Regions from separate parts of the Bradyrhizobium sp. CCBAU 51745 genome, predicted to be linked through region 3. Evidence: predicted binding sites of a transcription regulator. Region 3 holds the regulator's gene; each other region holds the start of a gene.

Region 1 (4,626 bases), on a different contig from region 3:
GCGAGTCTCATATTGGCTTTGCAGGCCCCGCCGCCCTAGAATTGCGGCGATCGCAGGACGGGCGAAATGCAGTACGTTTGCGACGCGCCGAAGGGCAAGACCTGGTTCCGTATCGAGACGGAAGGTGAAGCGTTGCATGAGTCGCGCCTGATGGGCCACACAGTTGAGCAATATTTCCGCCGCGAACGGGAGAAGGCGGTCCAGTCCTGGCATCCCGAGCGGCCCAACGCGATCGAGCGCGACATCGGCCTCGAGGCCCATATACAGCGAGAGATGCCGCTTTTCCTCACGCTGCGCGACAGCGAGGGCAATGCACTGACTACAGCGATGCTGCCACCGGGCGGCAAGGATCGCGGCGGGTTCCGGATCATCATCGTTGCCGCATCCAATGCCGATCCTTATCCGCAGCAGGACGCGGCCATCGCTGCACTGGGAGCGCATTTCGGTCTCACACTCGATCGCAACCGCTGCTTCCCCTACGGCCGCTAAGGAGCCTGACAAGTATCGCCGCTTGATTGGAGCGATGCCGGCTCATGGCCCGTGTGCGAAGTCCAGACCGGTTCACAGGTGGTCTGGTTGTGGGGGCAGATCTCAAGCGGCTCGCCCAGCGCGCGACCGCCGCGATTGGACTCTTAGCGGAGGCGCGTCGTCCTTGTAAGGTTGGCAATCTGTTTCTATTGGGCGGCGAGTTCGGCCAGGAAGCTGCTATCGCTGTTTCCGGGAATGGAGGCTCCTTGGGATGATTCCGGGCGGCGTCCCCTCGAACTCGGCCGCCTGACATTCGTCGGCGGCGCAGGCTTCGACGCGCTCGCGCAATACGGCGCGCCTGTGTTGGACCCCGGCTGACCGCCAGGAAATCGGAAAGGGCTCGGCATCGCTGCCGAGCCTTGTTATTGTTGAGCTCTTATGTGGGACTTAGAAGTCCATACCCCCCATGCCGCCGCCGCCCGGAGGCATGCCGCCCGCACCAGTATTCTTCTTCGGCACTTCGGCCACCATAGCTTCGGTGGTGATCAGGAGCGCTGCGACGGACGCCGCGTTCTGGATCGCGACTCGAACCACCTTAGTCGGATCGATGATGCCCTTGGAGACCAAGTTGCCGTATTCGCCGGTCTGCGAGTCGAAGCCATAGGCGTACTGATCCTTCTCGAGGATCTTGCCGACGATCACCGAGCCGTCCTCGCCCGCGTTGATTGCGATCTGGCGGGCCGGGTAGGACAACGCCTTGCGCACGATCTCGACCCCGGTCTTTTGGTCGTCATTTTTGGTGCGAATGCCCTTGAGGTGATCGGAGGCACGCAGTAGCGCAACGCCGCCGCCCGGCAGGATGCCTTCTTCAACCGCCGCGCGGGTCGCATGCATCGCATCGTCCACGCGATCCTTGCGCTCCTTGACCTCGACCTCAGTCGCGCCGCCGACGCGGATCACCGCGACGCCGCCGGCGAGCTTGGCGAGACGCTCCTGGAGCTTCTCACGGTCGTAGTCCGAGGTGGTCTCCTCGATCTGCGCCTTGATTTGCGCCACGCGAGCTTCGATGTCGGCCTTCTTGCCGGCGCCGCTGACGATCGTGGTGTTCTCCTTGTCGATCATCACCTTCTTGGCGCGACCGAGCATGTTGAGCGTGACGTTCTCGAGCTTGATGCCGAGGTCTTCCGAGATGGCCTGGCCGCCGGTCAGGATTGCGATGTCCTGGAGCATCGCTTTGCGGCGATCGCCGAAGCCCGGAGCTTTGACAGCAGCGACCTTAAGGCCGCCGCGGAGACGGTTGACGACGAGCGTGGCGAGCGCTTCGCCTTCGACGTCTTCGGCGATAATCACAAGCGGCTTGCCGCTCTGCACCACGGCTTCCAACAAGGGAAGTAGTTCATTCAATTGAGATAGCTTTTTCTCATTGATCAGGACGTAGGCATCATCCATCTCAACGCGCATCTTGTCGGCATTGGTGACGAAGTAGGGCGAGATGTAGCCGCGATCGAACTGCATGCCCTCGACAACTTCGAGTTCGGTCTCGAGCGACTTGGCTTCCTCAACGGTGATGACACCCTCGTTGCCGACCTTCTTCATGGCGTCGGAGATGAACTTGCCGATCTCCGCGTCGCCATTGGCCGAAATCGTGCCGACCTGGGCGATCTCGTCGTTCGAGGTGACCTTCTTGGAGTTCTTCTGCAGGTCGGCAACCACAGCCTCGACCGCGAGGTCGATACCGCGCTTGAGGTCCATCGGGTTCATGCCGGCGGCAACCGACTTGGCGCCTTCACGGACGATCGCGGCCGCGAGCACGGTGGCGGTGGTGGTGCCGTCGCCGGCCGCGTCAGCGGACTTGGAGGCGACTTCGCGCACCATCTGCGCGCCCATGTTCTCGAACTTGTCCTCGAGCTCGATCTCCTTGGCGACGGTGACGCCGTCCTTGGTGATGCGGGGCGCGCCAAACGACTTGTCGAGGACGACGTTGCGGCCCTTTGGGCCGAGCGTCACTTTCACTGCATTGTGGAGGATGTCGACACCGCGTAGCATCCGGTCGCGGGCGTCGACGCCGAATTTCACTTCTTTGGCTGACATGGTGGGTTTCCCTGAGTTTTTGACTTGGTCTCAGCCTTGATGAGGCGACCGGCAGGCACTTGAGCGATGCGAGCGGTGGATTAGGCGGCCTTCTTCTTGGAAGACATCTCGGTGAGAACGCCCATGATGTCACTCTCCTTCATGATCAACAGTTCCTCGGCGTCGATCTTGACCTCGGTGCCCGACCACTTGCCGAACAGCACGCGGTCGCCAACCTTCAGGTCGATCGGAACCAGCTTGCCGGCTTCGTCGCGGCCACCGGGGCCAACGGCGATGACTTCGCCCTGGGAGGGTTTTTCCTTGGCTGTATCGGGAATGATGATGCCGCCAGCGGTCTTCTCTTCCGCGTCGATGCGCTTGACCACGACCCGATCGTGAAGCGGACGGAATTTCATGCTCTCCTCCTATCTTCTAGTCGTTTATATTTTTGAAAAAGCAGTCGAAGCGAGCGAGTGCTAACCGCTCCGAAAATAAGCCGGCCTGGCCGGCATACAAGACAAAGCGACGAAGGATTTCGAAAATCCATCGCCCTCACTGGAGGCTCGTTCAGAGCCACCTAAAGGAGCCATGGAATGAACTCTTGGCCGGCGTCTGGGTTAGCATGTTCAGGTACTATGATGCCGCGTCCAACGGCGGTCTAGATCCCGTCACGGTACGCGGAGAAGTCGGGAAATCCCATCCCTCTCGCCTAGCGAGAGAACCTGAGCCGCAGCAGTCGAGCAACTTTCTTTAGAGATTCTCTCCCTCCGTCGAGAGAACAGCAAAACTACGTGTGCGTCTTGACGCTTCAGTGAGACTGTTTCAGTGAGTAGCTCTGGGAAGGTGCCCGCCTGTCAACCTGTCAACCGTGTCAACCCAAGAATCACCTCAGCTGGCTGGTGAAATTTCGGGGCGCGCTTGTGCCATACCGGGGCCTGGGAGGACCCGCTTCGACCAGGAACATCATGCGGACCTCAGTGTCTACTGGCGACAACAGCCGCTATCGTTCGATTTTAGCCCTGGTCAGAAGGAGTGTACGAGGCGACAGCATCGGCAACCTGCTGGAAGAACAGGCTATAGGTGCCGTGAGCTGCGAAAAATGCTTGCCGAGAGGAAAAGTGTCCCAACGATGCTGGTGACCGAATTTACATCGAGCGGGGTGCCATTAAGCGCGCTGTAGCAAATGACGCCTACGAGCGAAAAGAGGGCCAGCACAAAGCGAATAACAGGCGTCGACGAGAGGTTGCCGAGGCGCTTAGCGAGACTGACCGCGGCGTTCAAAATGAACGGACCCAATAATGCAACAAGAGAGGTGATCATGTTGTTTAGATGAAGGATAATCACACTTAGTAATTATACGCCCTGTCGAGCCTGACGAATGATCCTCTCCACATTGAGGATACCGGGGCAGGTTTTCCCGCCCGTTGATTTGGCGGTGAGGGATTACATGGGTGGAATCGAGCGGGATAGACCACTTGGCTGCAAGGTACTGCGCCGGAGTACCTCAAGGCAATCGCGCCGAGCAGCTCGCGGTATGTCGGACGGCGACAGATTTGAGGTCTCGGCGTTTTCGGTGGCGGCTTTTGCCGTTGTCTTACAGACCGCAGCTTTTTTCGGTTCTTTGCCTGCCATCAAGGCTGCGTCGACGGTCCGTCTACCGATACCCGAGTCGCGCTTCTCGACGTCCCTGATCTGGCGGGCTTCGTGGATTTCTTTTCGGGAGAGGCCGACGTCGGCGGCTGTTGGAGCATTGTTCTCCTTTGAAACTTTGCTCACCCGGTCCCGGCCGGCCGTCTGCACTTCGCCACGCGCCTGCGCCGCATCATACTCGTCAGCAAGGCGCCGCTTCACCTGCGCCTCAATGTCCAGCGCGTCGGCTTGCGCACGCAAGGCGGCGCTAAGACTTAACGCACCGTTAGCGAGACGGAGGTAAGCTTCGGCTCGGCAACCGTTCGGGTCTGCAAGCAATGGAATTTCAAAGTGCGACACCCGCGGTTGTGGTGGCGATCCGCCAGCGTGATCTTCTGAACACCTGGCTGAGGCTCTACTTGCGCAATGAGGACGACCTTCCCGGCATTTCGGGGTACG
Region 2 (4,626 bases), on a different contig from region 3:
CGATTGTGAGGAAAGGGATATCGGAGAGAAACTTGTTGTCGCGAAAAAGCGAGCTCTCACTCGCGGACTCATCGTCGTCCCGCATGACCGCGGGAGCGGCCGGCGTGGCGACGGATTGAAACGAGGCTCTCGAAGGTGGCGCCACGACGCCGCGCCGGCCAAAACTATTGGTCGCCATCAAAGCATGTCCCTGGTGTCACAGCCTTGAGTTGACGCCAGGGATATTTTCGATCGGGTTAGCGGGCTGCGATAGGGGCTGGTGAATTGGTCGGACTGGTAACGGCCCGGTTTCGCGGATCTGGGGCTTTTTAGGGATTGTGTCGGCGCATGCCGTAGCCCGGATGAAGTGCAGCGCAATGCGAGACCACACTCACCGCGGAGAGGCTTTCCCGGATTTCGCTCCACTCCATCCGGGCTACGAAGCAAGCTCTTTCCGTCGTCATTGCGAGCGGAGCGAAGCAATCCAGAAATGTATCCGCGGAAACAGCCTGGATTGCTTCCGCCTTCGCCAGAGGCTTCGGCGGACAAGTCGTCGCAAGCGCTCCTCGCAATGACGAGGAGAAAGCCTACGCCTTCAACTCCACCGTCCTGAACTCCGCCGGCAAGATCACTTCCAGCAGCTCCACATCGTCAGAATAATCCAAGATCATGTGCTTGATCTTCGGCGGCTGGGTCCAGGCGCTGCCTTGCTGCATCATCGTCTCGCCTTGCCCATCCATGTAGGTCTTCACCCAGCCCTTGAGCACATAGACCATCTGGAAGTCGACGTCGTGGAAGTGCAGTTTCGACACCTCGGCGGGATCGCAGGGGCCTTGCAGGCGGATGACGTGCGCCTGCGCGAGGCCGTGGGTCGCGTTGGCGATGCCGAGATCGCGGTACTTGGCGTAGGCGCGCAGGCCGTCGGCTTTGAAATCTTCCTCGCGGTGATGGCTGATGGCGATGCGCTGCTTGGGGCGGGCGGGTTTTTTCGCAGCGGCCGTGCGGGCTTTTGATTTCACCACCTTGCGCGCGGAGGATCGTGCGGCGGACTTGGCGGCGCTTCGTTTCTTCCCCACAGTCTGGGCTGCGCTGCGCGATTTTGTTGTCTTGGCCATGGGCGGCCTCCCGGTGTTGTTATGACGAGAGGCTAGCACGGAAACAGATTTCGTAGGGTGGGCAAAGCGAAGCGTGCCCACGTTCTGCATGTGATCACGGAGAGAGATGGTGGGCACGGCGCGCGAAGGGCGCGCCTTTGCCCACCCTACAAGAGCGGTGCTCTATCTCAATTCAACCGGAACACGCCGTCGATCGCGCGCAGCTCGGCCGGCTTGATCAGCTTGGAGTGCGCGACGGTCACCGAATGCAGCGGGCCGTCGAGCTTCTCGGTCCAGAACGCCAGGAAATCGGTCAGCGCCGGGAATTTCGGGAACATGTCGTAGTTCTGCCAGACGTAAGTCTGGAGCAATGACGGATGATCCGGCATCCGGTAGAGAATTTGGGCCGTTGTCAGCCCGTAGCCCAGCATCTGTTTCCTGAAGTCCTCGGAAACGCCCCCAACGCGCAGTCCCATGCCAAACCTCCTTTGCAGGAGCGCATACAGGGGGTGGCTTGATCCGTGCCCCGGGAGCCACCCGGAAACGATGCGCTCACATGAGAGAAATGTGACGCAAACTGACAATCCATCTCAAGCCCAAAAGTTTAACAAGCTGTTGAAATTCAATGCGTTAGCAGCAGAGCGGGCACCGTGCTAATACGGTCACCACGGTCATCACGGCGCCCTCGAAAAGGCGCTCCGAAATCGGTTAACGATGGGAAAGGTTTCTGGCACTTGGGCCTTCAGAGTGCCGAATTTTCTGCTAGAAGCCCTTGCCCCCGCAAAATTCCTGTCCTATTTCAGCTGCACCTGTGCTGGCACTCACTGGCACAGACTGCTAACATCTTGAAATCCTCAACTCGTGCAAATGCTTAGGAGGACTGCATGAAATTCCGTCCGCTTCACGACCGCGTCGTGGTCAAGCGCATCGACGCAGAAGAGAAGACCGCCGGCGGCATCATCATTCCCGACACTGCCAAGGAAAAGCCCTCCCAGGGTGAAGTCGTTGCCGTCGGCCCGGGTGGCCGCGACGAGGCTGGCAAGCTGGTTCCGATCGACCTGAAGGTCGGCGACCGCGTGCTGTTCGGCAAGTGGTCCGGCACCGAAGTCAAGATCGACGGCCAGGACCTGCTGATCATGAAGGAGAGCGACGTGATGGGCGTTCTCGAGGTCACCGAGTCCAAGAAGAAGGCGGCTTAAGAGCCCCTCTCCTCCCTCCAATCAACATTCCTAAGGAAAATTCCAGATGGCAGCCAAAGAAGTCAAATTCGCGGTTGAAGCGCGCGACAAGATGCTGCGCGGCGTCGACGTTCTCGCCAACGCGGTGAAGGTCACGCTCGGCCCGAAGGGCCGCAACGTCGTGCTCGACAAGTCGTTCGGCGCTCCCCGCATCACCAAGGACGGCGTCACCGTCGCCAAGGAGATCGAGCTCGAGGACAAGTTCGAGAACATGGGCGCGCAGATGGTGCGCGAAGTCGCCTCCAAGTCCGCTGACGCGGCCGGCGACGGCACCACCACCGCCACCGTGCTGGCCCAGGCGATCGTGAAGGAAGGCGCCAAGTCGGTTGCCGCCGGCATGAACCCGATGGACCTCAAGCGCGGTATCGACCTCGCGGTCGAGGCTGTGGTTGCGGACCTGCAGAAGAACTCCAAGAAGGTCACCTCGAACGACGAGATCGCCCAGGTCGGCACCATCTCGGCGAACGGCGACCAGGAGATCGGCAAGTTCCTCTCCGACGCCATGAAGAAGGTCGGCAACGAGGGTGTCATCACCGTCGAGGAAGCCAAGTCGCTCGAGACCGAGCTCGACGTCGTCGAGGGCATGCAGTTCGATCGCGGCTACATCTCGCCCTACTTCGTCACCAACGCCGACAAGATGCGCGTTGAGATGGACGACGCCTACATCCTCATCAACGAGAAGAAGCTCTCCTCGCTGAACGAACTGCTGCCGCTGCTCGAGGCCGTGGTGCAGACCGGCAAGCCGCTGGTCATCGTCGCCGAAGACGTCGAAGGTGAAGCGCTCGCGACCCTGGTCGTGAACCGTCTGCGCGGCGGCCTGAAGGTCGCGGCCGTCAAGGCTCCGGGCTTCGGCGATCGCCGCAAGGCCATGCTGCAGGACATCGCGATCCTGACCGGTGGCCAGGCGATCTCGGAAGATCTCGGCATCAAGCTCGAGAACGTCACGCTCAACATGCTCGGTCGCGCCAAGAAGGTGATGATCGACAAGGAGAACACCACGATCGTCAACGGCGCCGGCAAGAAGGCCGACATCGAGGCGCGCGTGGCCCAGATCAAGGCGCAGATCGAGGAGACCACCTCGGACTACGATCGTGAGAAGCTCCAGGAGCGTCTCGCCAAGCTCGCTGGCGGCGTCGCGGTGATCCGCGTCGGCGGCGCGACCGAGGTCGAGGTGAAGGAGCGCAAGGATCGCGTTGATGACGCGATGCATGCGACCCGCGCGGCTGTCGAGGAAGGCATCGTCCCGGGCGGCGGCGTCGCCCTGCTCCGTGCTTCCGAGCAGCTCAAGGGCCTGCGCACCAAGAACGACGACCAGAAGACCGGCGTCGAGATCGTGCGCAAGGCGCTGTCGGCTCCCGCTCGCCAGATCGCGATCAACGCCGGTGAAGACGGCTCGGTGATCGTCGGCAAGATCCTGGAGAACAAGGCCTACAATTACGGCTTCGATTCCCAGACCGGCGAATATGCCGACCTCGTCAAGAAGGGCATCATCGACCCGACCAAGGTGGTCCGTACCGCGATCCAGAACGCAGCCTCGGTGGCGGCGCTCCTGATCACCACGGAAGCCATGGTCGCCGAGCTGCCCAAGAAGGGCGGCGCCGGCCCCGCAATGCCCCCGGGCGGCGGCATGGGCGGCATGGACTTCTAAGGTCCAACCACCTCAAGACTTGCGAAACCCCGGCAGCGATGCCGGGGTTTTTGTTTTGGACGCGGCGGCCCGACGCTGCGTCTTGTGGCGGTCTGCAACCAAAACTACAATTCCGGCGAGTATCGTTCTGATCACCTCGGCTAGCCTTACGCGGAGCCCTGACGAGAATTGCAATGTCGCGCCGTATGATCTTTCCGCTGCTGGCAGCCCTTATCAGCGTCATCGCCGTGGGCCTGTTCGTGCCAATGCCCGCAGGTGCGTCAGACAGCAACGAGGTGATCGGGAAGATGGCCGGGACATGGCCGGATTGGCTGCAGCGAGCCGAGCAATGTCCCGCCGACGCCATGCCAGCAGACGCAGGCGCGCCTGCTTTTTCCATCGAGGAATGCACCGCCGCAGTGGAGCAGTGTCTCGATCGCTGCCGCACGGGCCATGCGGGCGACTGCTACTCGGCCGCACTCGTCGTCCAGCGGACGATCAAGACCGGACCACTCTCCGATGCGCTATTTCTGAGAGCCTGTAAGCTCGGCGTTGCTTCAGGCTGCACGAATGTTGCCGCGAGCATGGAAGACAGTGGCGACTATGCCTGCCCCATTCGAACCTATGAACTGGCATGCGGCCGGGACGATCCGTGGGCCTGCACGATGATGGGCTTTCACCTGACCAG
Region 3 (4,626 bases):
GGCTCGGAAAGGCCGAGCTCACCGGCCGACACCACCTCGATGCCGTGAGGCGCGAGCAGCTCCTTCATCTCGGCGAGCTTGCCGGGATTGTGGGTGGCGATGACGAGCTTTCCGGTGATTCGGCGGTGCATGGGCCTATTGACTACGCGACAGCCAGTTTCTGCAAGTCCACCAGCCGCGCGATGCCCTTTTGAGCGAGAGCGATCAGCTTCAGGAACTCGTCCTGCGTGAACGGCTCGCGTTCCGCGGTGCCCTGCACCTCGATGATGCGGCCATCGCCGGTCATGACGAAATTGGCGTCGGTCTCGGCCTCCGAATCCTCGGCATAGTCGAGATCGAGCACCGGCGTGCCGTTGTAGATGCCGCAGGAGATCGCGGCGACGTTGTCGCGCATCACGTTGGCCTTGACCATGTTGCGCGCCTTCATCCAGTTGATGCAATCGGCGAGTGCGACCCAGGCGCCGGTGATCGAGGCGGTGCGGGTGCCGCCGTCGGCCTGCAGCACGTCGCAATCGACCGTGATCTGGCGCTCACCGAGCGCTTCGAGATCGACGATGGTGCGAAGCGAGCGGCCGATCAGGCGCTGGATCTCGACGGTGCGGCCGCTCTGCTTGCCTGCGGAGGCTTCGCGGCGGGTGCGTTCGGAGGTGGCGCGCGGCAGCATGCCGTATTCGGCGGTGACCCAGCCGCGCCCCTGGCCCTTCAGCCATGGCGGCAGGCGGTCTTCCAGGGTGGCGGTGACGAGCACATGGGTGTCGCCGAATTTCACCAGGCAGGAGCCTTCCGCATATTTGACCACGCCGCGCTCCAGCGTCACGGGGCGCAATTCGTCGGGCGCACGGCGGCTTGGCCGCATGGGAAATCCTCCAGAACTCATGGTCTAGAACTTGTGGGGTAGGGCTGTTCGCGGTGCTTGTAGGTGGGGTCAGGGTGGGCAGCAAGGCTTTTTCACCCCCCGATATCCACCCCGCAAACGCGACGCTTGTCAGAACCGTCCTGGATGGACAAATTATGTGCATCTGAGAGGAGTTACCGTCTGTGGCCCATCACGATCCGATCCATCTGATCGCGCCGCGCGCAGGCCTCGCCCAGCTCAACGAGCGCTCCCGCGACATCTTTCGTCAAATTGTCGAAAGCTATCTCGCGACTGGCGAACCGGTCGGCTCGCGCAACATTTCCCGCTTGATCGCGATGCCGCTGTCGCCGGCCTCGGTCCGCAACGTCATGGCCGATCTGGAACAGCTCGGGCTGATCTATGCGCCGCACACCTCGGCCGGCCGCTTGCCGACGGAACTCGGCCTGCGCTTCTTTGTCGACGCCTTGATGCAGGTCGGCGACCTCAACGAGGCCGAGCGGCAGTCGATCCAGAGCCAGCTGACCTCGGTCGGCCAGGCCCAATCGGTCGAGGCGGCGCTGGACCAGGCGCTGACGCGGCTGTCCGGCCTCACCCGCACCGCAGCCGTCGTTCTGACGCCGAAGTCCAATACGCGGCTGAAGCACATCGAATTCGTCCGATTGGAACCCGAGCAGGCGCTGGTGATCCTGGTCGGCGAGGACGGCCAGGTCGAAAACCGCGTGCTGACGCTGCCGCCGGGGGTTCCCTCCTCGGCCATCACTGAAGCCGGCAATTTCCTCAACGCGCGGATCCGCGGCCGCACGCTCGCCGAGGCGCGGCTCGAGCTGGAAACCGCGCTCGCGGAAGCTCGCGCCGAGCTCGATCAGCTGACCCAGAAGGTGATCTCGGCCGGGATCGCGAGCTGGTCGGGCGGCGAGAACGAGGACCGTCAGCTCATCGTCCGCGGCCATGCCAATCTATTGGAAGATCTGCATGCGCTGGAGGATCTCGAGCGTGTCAGGCTGCTGTTCGACGATCTCGAGACCAAGCGCGGCGTGATCGACCTGCTCGGGCGCGCCGAAACCGCTGAAGGTGTCAGGATCTTCATCGGCAGCGAGAACAAGCTGTTTTCGCTATCGGGCTCTTCCACCATCATCTCGCCCTACCGGGATGCCGCCGGCCGCATCGTCGGCGTTTTGGGCGTGATCGGGCCGACGCGGCTGAATTATGCCCGCGTGATCCCGACCGTGGATTACGCCGCCCGTATCGTCAGTCGCCTGGTGGGAGGCTGACCGGCATTTGAGCCGATCACGGGCGCTTGATTTTCAGCGCCCGAAGCACGATATCCGGGCCAGAAAACCTCCCCTTGAGCGAGTTCGAGAAGCAGCCGATGACCGATCCAACCCGGCAACCCGAAGACACGACTGCCGCGACCGGCGAGCCCGTGGTGTCAAAGCCCTACATCATGCCCGACGATCCCGAGCCGGGTTCGGTGGAGACGTTGCAGAAGGAAGCCGCCGAGGCCCGTGACCGCATGCTGCGGACGCTGGCCGAGATGGAAAACCTGCGCAAGCGCACCACCAAGGAGGTCGCCGATGCCCGACTCTACGGCATCACCGGCTTTGCCCGCGATGTGCTCGAGATCGCCGACAATCTCCAGCGCGCGCTCGACGCCGTTCCGGCCGAGGCGCGTGCCGCCGCCGATCCCGGTCTGACCGCGCTGATCGAGGGCGTCGAGCTCACCGAGCGTTCGCTGCTCAACGCACTGGAAAAGCATGGTGTGAAGAAGCTCGATCCCCAGGGTCAGAAGTTCGACCCCAACTTCCATCAGGCGATGTACGAAGTGCCCGATGCGTCGGTGCCCACGGGCACCGTCGTGCAGGTCATGCAGGCCGGCTACACCATCGGCGAGCGCGTGCTGCGGCCGGCGCTGGTCGGCGTCGCCAAGGGCGGCGCAAAGGCCGCGCCTGCTGCGAACAGCAACGAGGCGAACTGAGCGATGAAGTCATTCCGGGGCGATGCGCGGCATCGAACTACGGTGCGCAATTGCGCACCTGAGAATCTCGAGATTCCGGGTTCGGCTCTGCGAGCCGCCCCGGAATGACGATCGTCCAGTCTTACGCGCTCAACGCAATATCGCTCGACTGAATCCGCTTCACGCCGGCCTTGGCCATGTCGGCCCAGGCCTTGGCCAGCGAGCCCTGCGTGTCGATGCCGCGGCAGGCGTCCTCCACGACATAGACCTCAAAACCCGCCTTGCGCGCATCGAGCGCGGTCCAGGCGACACAGAAATCCGTGGCGAGACCCGCGACGAAGACGCGCTTGATCTTGCGCGACTTCAGATAGGCGGCAAGGCCGGTCGTTGTCTTGCCGTCGGCTTCGAGGAACGCCGAATAGCTGTCGACGTCCTTGTGAAAGCCCTTGCGGATGATGAGCTCGGCCTGCGGGATCGAGAGATCCTTCGACAGCGAGGCGCCCTCGGTGCCCTGCACGCAATGGTCGGGCCACAGCACCTGCTTGCCATAGGGCAGGTCGATGGTCTCGAACGGCTTCTTGCCGGAATGCACCGACGCGAACGAGATGTGGCCGGGCGTGTGCCAGTCCTGCGTCATCACCACGTTCGAAAATGCCTTCGCCATTTTATTGATGACGGGCACGACCTGCTCGCCTTCCTTCACCGCAAGGCTGCCGCCCGGCAGGAAGCAGTTTTGCACGTCGATCACGAGCAGCGCGGAGCTGTCGTCCGGCTTGATCGCAGCTGCTGCAAACAGTGCCGATGGAGCAAGGGCCACAAGCGCCGTCGTTCCCATCGCGGCCAAGATCTGTCGTCGATTAAGCATCGTCCGCCTCCCCTCCAGGATGATCCAAAACCTGATCCAACGCAGGCAAGCCTAGTTCCGTTCGTGTACGAACGAAAGCCCGAAAATGCGGCCGGGTTTGGTGAGTGGTTGGGCTGTCAGCCCCCCGTTTTCTACCCCTTCGGCTGGATGCCGTCGCGCACGGCGCGGAAGCGGGTGAAGGCGTCGGACCACTGGTCGCGCGGGGCGCTGGCGATGATGCGCAGCGAGGTGCCGCCGCCGAAGCGGATCCACTGCACCACCGTCACCGGGATCTTGTCCCTGCCGCTGACGCCGTCGATCCGGGTCTCGAAGCCCGGCTGGCCGTTGATGCGGATCGGCTCCGACATAGTGACCTTGGTTTCGCGCAAGCCGGCGATTTGAAGCGCCGCCTCCTGGGCGAAGCGCGCGCGGTCGTCGGCCGCCTGCGGGGTGGCGCCGATCAGGCCGAGGATCATGAACGGCTTGGATTCATAGCCCGAGCTCTCATTGCCATCGGCCAGGATGATGCTCGAGCCCGGCACCAGCGTGCGGATATCCTTGAAGCCGGCGAGATCGGTGATCTTGAACGGCAACAGCCCGATCTGCTCGTCAGCCGACACCTCCTTGCGGATGACGGCAGTCGCAAACATCTGCCGCACCGCCTCGTCGGTGTAGATCTTCGAAGCGTTCTCGGGGATTTGCACCGCGACATAGCCGGAGAAGCCGGTGCCCGGCACGATCATCGAATAGCGCTTCACCAGCGTGTCGCCAGCCTTGGCACTTTCGGTGGTAAAATACGCAAGGCCCGCTGATGTCTCGATCTTGTCCGGCTTGACGCCATTGGCGCCGGCCGGATTGGCGTTGAAGGCGCTGACGACTTCGTTATAGGCCGCCGGCGGCAGCTCGGTGATCAGCACCTTGACGCTGCCATCCTCGCTCTCGAAGCCCGGAAAGGTCTTGGCCTTGCTGAGG
Region 4 (4,626 bases), on a different contig from region 3:
ACCGCCTTGTTGATATCCGCCTTGCATCTGCGGCTCGCCGACCGGCGGCAGGCGACGCGGATCGTTGTAGGCGGGCTGCTGCTGATAGATCGGCTGCTCCGGCGCGTAGGCCGGGCCGCGACCGGGCCCGTCGCCGAACAGGAACTCGATGAAGCCGCCGCCCATATTGGCGTTGGAGGCGACGCGCACCGGCGCCGGGGCGACACGCGGCCGGTAGAGCACCGCGGGCGGATCGTTCGGCGCGCTATTGTCGAAGGCGCTGGCGCCGGTAGCGCCGACAATGAAGGCGCATGCGCTGCCGAGCAGCGCGACAGACGTTTTCTTGAACATCGACGTACTCTGTACTGTTTCGTCTAGTTGCATTCGCCGCCGAACGCGCTGGCTGATCGCGTCCTCGACGTGGTCAATAAAGAGCAAACTCCGTTTCGTTTGGTAAACAGAACAGGCGTTTCGATTCACCACGTCGCGAGCAACGCTGCAATTTCCCGATCAGCGTTTATTTTCGATGAAAGGCAAAGCCTCATGGTTAATCGTGCGTTTGCGTGCCGTCGCGCGCGGCTGCACGACAGTTCCGGACGTGAACCTCGTGTTAAATCGCTTCTGTCTACAAAGACGCGTGAGTGAGGTGGGGGGAGTATCCTGATGGCTGTTCACCGCAAGCGTTTTCGTGTCGAGGATATCGCCGGTGGCGAGATGCCGATTCTGGACATGACTGAAGAGGCAGGCCCGATGCATAGCGAAATCATGGCGGAGTTGCGCGCGATCCGCGCCCAGATGGCGCGAGGCGGCCACGCCGCGCAGCCGCAGAGCGACACCGTCGTGGCGCACGAAGTTGCCGAAACGCGCGCGCTGCTGGAGACCTATCGCGCCCAGATCGAGCAGTGCGAGAAGCTGAAAGTCGAGCTCGACCTCATCCACGATGCCATCGACCGTACCAAGCGCGAGATCGCGACCTTGCACGGCAAGAGCTTCGACGGCGGCGAGATGGCCAAGGTCAACGGCGAGCTCGGCGCGGTGGTCGGCGGCACCGAACAGGCGACCCAGCAGATCCTCGAAGCCGCGGAGTCGATCGACCAGGCGGCGAGCGCGATGTCCAAGGTGGACTCGATCGATCAGCAGAAGCGGCTCGCCGACGACATCCAGGAACGCGTCATCTCGATCTTCGAGGCCTGCAACTTCCAGGATCTGACCGGCCAGCGCATCAGCAAGGTCATGAGCACGATGAAGTTCATCGAGCAGCACATCAACGCGATGATGGAGATCTGGGGTGGCGTCGACGCCATCAAGTCCCACGTGCCGGTCCATGTCGACAACCGCAGCGAAGACGAAAAGCTGCTCAACGGCCCGAAACTCGCCGGCGACGTCGGCCACGCCTCGCAGGACGACATCGACGCGCTGTTCGACTAAGCGCGACGCGACAGAGAGAAAACAAATCGCCGGCCCGAGGGCCGGCGTTTTTTGTTGCCTTCATTTCTCTCGAACTGTCATTCCGGGGCACGCGAAGCGTGAACTATGGTGCGCATTTGCGCACCTGAGAATCTCGTCATTCCGGGTTCGGTCCTGCGGACCGCCCCGGAATGACGGAGAGGAATCACGCCCGCGGCGCGCAGCGGACGTAGACCATGTTGCCGTAGCGGGTGGCGGCGTCCTTGTCGACGAAGCGGGTGATCATGACGCGGCCGTCGAAGGAGACGATCTCGCGGTCCTGCTCGCCCGGCGTCGGGCCGGATGGGCCGATATAGTTCTTGCCGCTCGGCGAGCCCTTCAGCCGCAGTTCCTGCGGCGTGGCCTGGTCGGCCAGATGCATGATCACCCCGCCGGAGGAGCCGGCGCCGATGACGTAGGGGTTCTTGCACTGGGCCCGCGCGGCCGCCTCGGTACGGGCGCGGTCGGCCGGGTTCTGGAACGAGGCGAGGCCCCAGCGGCCGACGATCTCGTCGGCGCGGATCGAGGCCGGCATTTCCGGCGCGACGCCGGGCTCGGCCTCGGGCGCCGGCTGGGACGAGAAGGACGGCAGGCTCATGCCGCCGCCGCAGGCCCCCAGCAGCAGCGCCAGGCAAGAGGCCGCCGCCAGGTTGGTAAGCGTGCGCGCGTGAGCTGAACTGATCATGGCATTCCCCCGAACAAGACCATGGCCGCATCCCTCCCGCAGCCAAGCGCAAAACCGCAGCCAGGGCAATGACGTCCTAAGATACGCCTCTCCCCCGAACGAGCTTCCAGTGCCACCATCCTATATCCGCCTCACCAATCGCTTAACCACCTTTGCTTGACAGGATCACAGCCAAGCCATATCCCCTGCGCCCTATTAGCACTCGGAAAGACCGATTGCTAAGCGCGCCGCTCGCCCCTCGGCAAGAGGGAGAACGGCAGCGCCGCCCCCACTCACTTCCGCTGCTTATCGAAAAGCGAGCCTCCAAAGGGAAACGTCATGGCTAAGTCCAAATTTCGTCCGCTGCATGACCGTGTCGTGGTCAAACGTATCGACGCCGAGGAAAAGACCAAGGGCGGCATCATCATCCCCGACACCGCCAAGGAAAAGCCGTCCCAGGGCGAAGTCGTCGCCGTCGGCCCCGGCGGCCGTGACGAGGCGGGCAAGCTGATCCCGATCGACCTCAAGGTCGGCGACCGCGTGCTGTTCGGCAAGTGGTCGGGCACCGAGGTCAAGATCGACAACGAAGAGCTCCTGATCATGAAGGAGTCGGACATCATGGGCGTGATGGCCTAGAGCCATCCGTCTGAACGGCCGCTGAATATCTCATCGTCATGCCCGGGCAGAAGCGCGAAGCGCGTCTTCGCACTAGATGACCCGGGCAACCATCATTCTTCGCAGTGAGATGGATTGCCGGGCCTACGCCACGCCGAAGCGGCTTCGGCCGCGCAGGCGGGTCAAGCCCGGCAATGACGAACGGAGTGCGACAGACACATCACGGATTAAGAAGGATTGCAGACAATGGCTGCCAAGGACGTCAAGTTTTCCGGAGACGCGCGCGATCGCATGCTGCGCGGCGTCGACATTCTCGCCAACGCCGTCAAGGTGACGCTCGGCCCCAAGGGCCGCAACGTCGTCATCGAGAAGAGCTTCGGTGCGCCCCGCATCACCAAGGACGGCGTCACCGTCGCCAAGGAGATCGAGCTCGAGGACAAGTTCGAGAACATGGGCGCCCAGATGGTGCGAGAGGTTGCCTCCAAGACCAACGACCTCGCCGGCGACGGCACCACCACCGCGACCGTGCTGGCCCAGGCCATCGTGCGCGAAGGCGCCAAGGCGGTTGCCGCCGGCATGAATCCGATGGACCTCAAGCGCGGCATCGACACCGCGGTCCATGCCGTCGTCAAGGACATCGAGAAGCGCGCCAAGCCCGTCGCCGCCTCCTCCGAGGTCGCCCAGGTCGGCACCATCTCGGCCAACGGCGATTCGGCCATCGGCAAGATGATCGCGCAGGCGATGCAGAAGGTCGGCAACGAGGGCGTCATCACCGTCGAGGAAAACAAGTCGCTCGACACCGAAGTCGACATCGTCGAGGGCATGAAGTTCGATCGCGGCTATCTCAGCCCGTACTTCGTCACCAACCCCGAGAAGATGACCGCCGAGCTCGAGGACGCCTACATCCTCCTGCACGAGAAGAAGCTCTCCGGCCTGCAGGCCATGCTGCCGGTGCTCGAAGCCGTGGTGCAGTCGGGCAAGCCGCTCGTCATCATCGCCGAGGACGTCGAGGGCGAGGCGCTGGCGACCCTGGTCGTCAACCGCCTGCGTGGCGGCCTCAAGGTCGCCGCCGTCAAGGCGCCCGGCTTCGGTGACCGCCGCAAGGCCATGCTGGAAGACCTCGCCATCCTCACCGGCGGCCAGCTGATCTCCGAGGACCTCGGCATGAAGCTCGAGAACGTCACGGTGAAGATGCTCGGCCGCGCCGGCAAGGTCGTGATCGACAAGGAGAACACCACGATCGTCAAGGGCGCCGGCAAGAAGCCGGACATCGAGGCCCGCGTCGGCCAGATCAAGGCCCAGATCGAGGAGACCACCTCGGACTACGACCGTGAGAAGCTGCAGGAGCGCCTGGCCAAGCTCGCCGGCGGCGTCGCGGTGATCCGCGTCGGCGGCGCCACCGAGATCGAGGTCAAGGAGAAGAAGGACCGCGTCGAGGACGCGCTCAACGCCACCCGTGCCGCGGTCCAGGAAGGCATCGTCCCCGGCGGCGGCGTGACCTTGCTGCGCGCCAAGAAGGCGGTCGGCCGTCTCACCAACGCCAATGCCGACGTGCAGGCCGGCATCAATATCGTGCTGAAGGCGCTGGAAGCTCCGATCCGCCAGATCTCGGAGAATGCCGGCGTCGAGGGCTCGATCGTGGTCGGCAAGATCCTGGAGAACAAGTCCGAGACCTTCGGCTTCGACGCCCAGACCGAGGACTATGTCGACATGATCGAGAAAGGCATCATCGATCCCGCCAAGGTGGTGCGCACCGCGCTGCAGGACGCCTCCTCCGTGGCCGGCCTGCTGGTGACCACCGAAGCCATGGTCGCCGAGACGCCGAAGAAGGAAGCCGCGCCCGCCATGCCGGCCGGCGGCGGCATGGGCGGTTTCTAAAGCCTATCCTTCCCGCTGAAACTATTGCGAAGGCCGCCTCCGGG

What was found. The regulator HrcA, encoded in region 3, represses chaperone genes, less so after heat shock. The targets are predictions, from matches to a motif close to GTTAGCACTCNCNNNNNGNGAGTGCTAAC.
Region 1: a site for HrcA is predicted at 2,991-3,019, ahead of XH98_RS14475 (co-chaperone GroES). Genes of this name have one in related genera too.
Region 2: a site for HrcA is predicted at 1,887-1,915, ahead of XH98_RS05530 (co-chaperone GroES). Genes of this name have one in related genera too.
Region 4: a site for HrcA is predicted at 2,305-2,333, ahead of XH98_RS28685 (co-chaperone GroES). Genes of this name have one in related genera too.

Annotation. Positions count from the first base shown of each region.
Region 1 is NZ_LBJP01000059.1:34,176-38,801, forward strand. Features, by position in the region: gene XH98_RS14465 (hypothetical protein) at 67-489, shown strand; gene groL (chaperonin GroEL) at 916-2,559, opposite strand; gene XH98_RS14475 (co-chaperone GroES) at 2,640-2,954, opposite strand; gene XH98_RS14480 (hypothetical protein) at 3,982-4,428, opposite strand; gene XH98_RS14485 (hypothetical protein) at 4,506-4,626, shown strand, end outside.
Region 2 is NZ_LBJP01000004.1:74,300-78,925, forward strand. Features, by position in the region: gene XH98_RS05515 (rhomboid family intramembrane serine protease) at 1-178, opposite strand, end outside; gene XH98_RS05520 (cupin domain-containing protein) at 567-1,094, opposite strand; gene XH98_RS05525 (usg protein) at 1,262-1,549, opposite strand; gene XH98_RS05530 (co-chaperone GroES) at 1,958-2,272, shown strand; gene groL (chaperonin GroEL) at 2,319-3,959, shown strand; gene XH98_RS05540 (hypothetical protein) at 4,133-4,626, shown strand, end outside.
Region 3 is NZ_LBJP01000084.1:123,828-128,453, reverse strand. Features, by position in the region: gene rdgB (RdgB/HAM1 family non-canonical purine NTP pyrophosphatase) at 1-131, opposite strand, end outside; gene rph (ribonuclease PH) at 143-856, opposite strand; gene hrcA (heat-inducible transcriptional repressor HrcA) at 1,039-2,127, shown strand; gene grpE (nucleotide exchange factor GrpE) at 2,226-2,831, shown strand; gene pncA (bifunctional nicotinamidase/pyrazinamidase) at 2,953-3,675, opposite strand; gene XH98_RS25160 (hypothetical protein) at 3,807-4,626, opposite strand, start outside.
Region 4 is NZ_LBJP01000087.1:162,500-167,125, forward strand. Features, by position in the region: gene XH98_RS28670 (L,D-transpeptidase) at 1-330, opposite strand, end outside; gene XH98_RS28675 (protein phosphatase CheZ) at 643-1,407, shown strand; gene XH98_RS28680 (hypothetical protein) at 1,592-2,110, opposite strand; gene XH98_RS28685 (co-chaperone GroES) at 2,429-2,725, shown strand; gene groL (chaperonin GroEL) at 2,951-4,582, shown strand.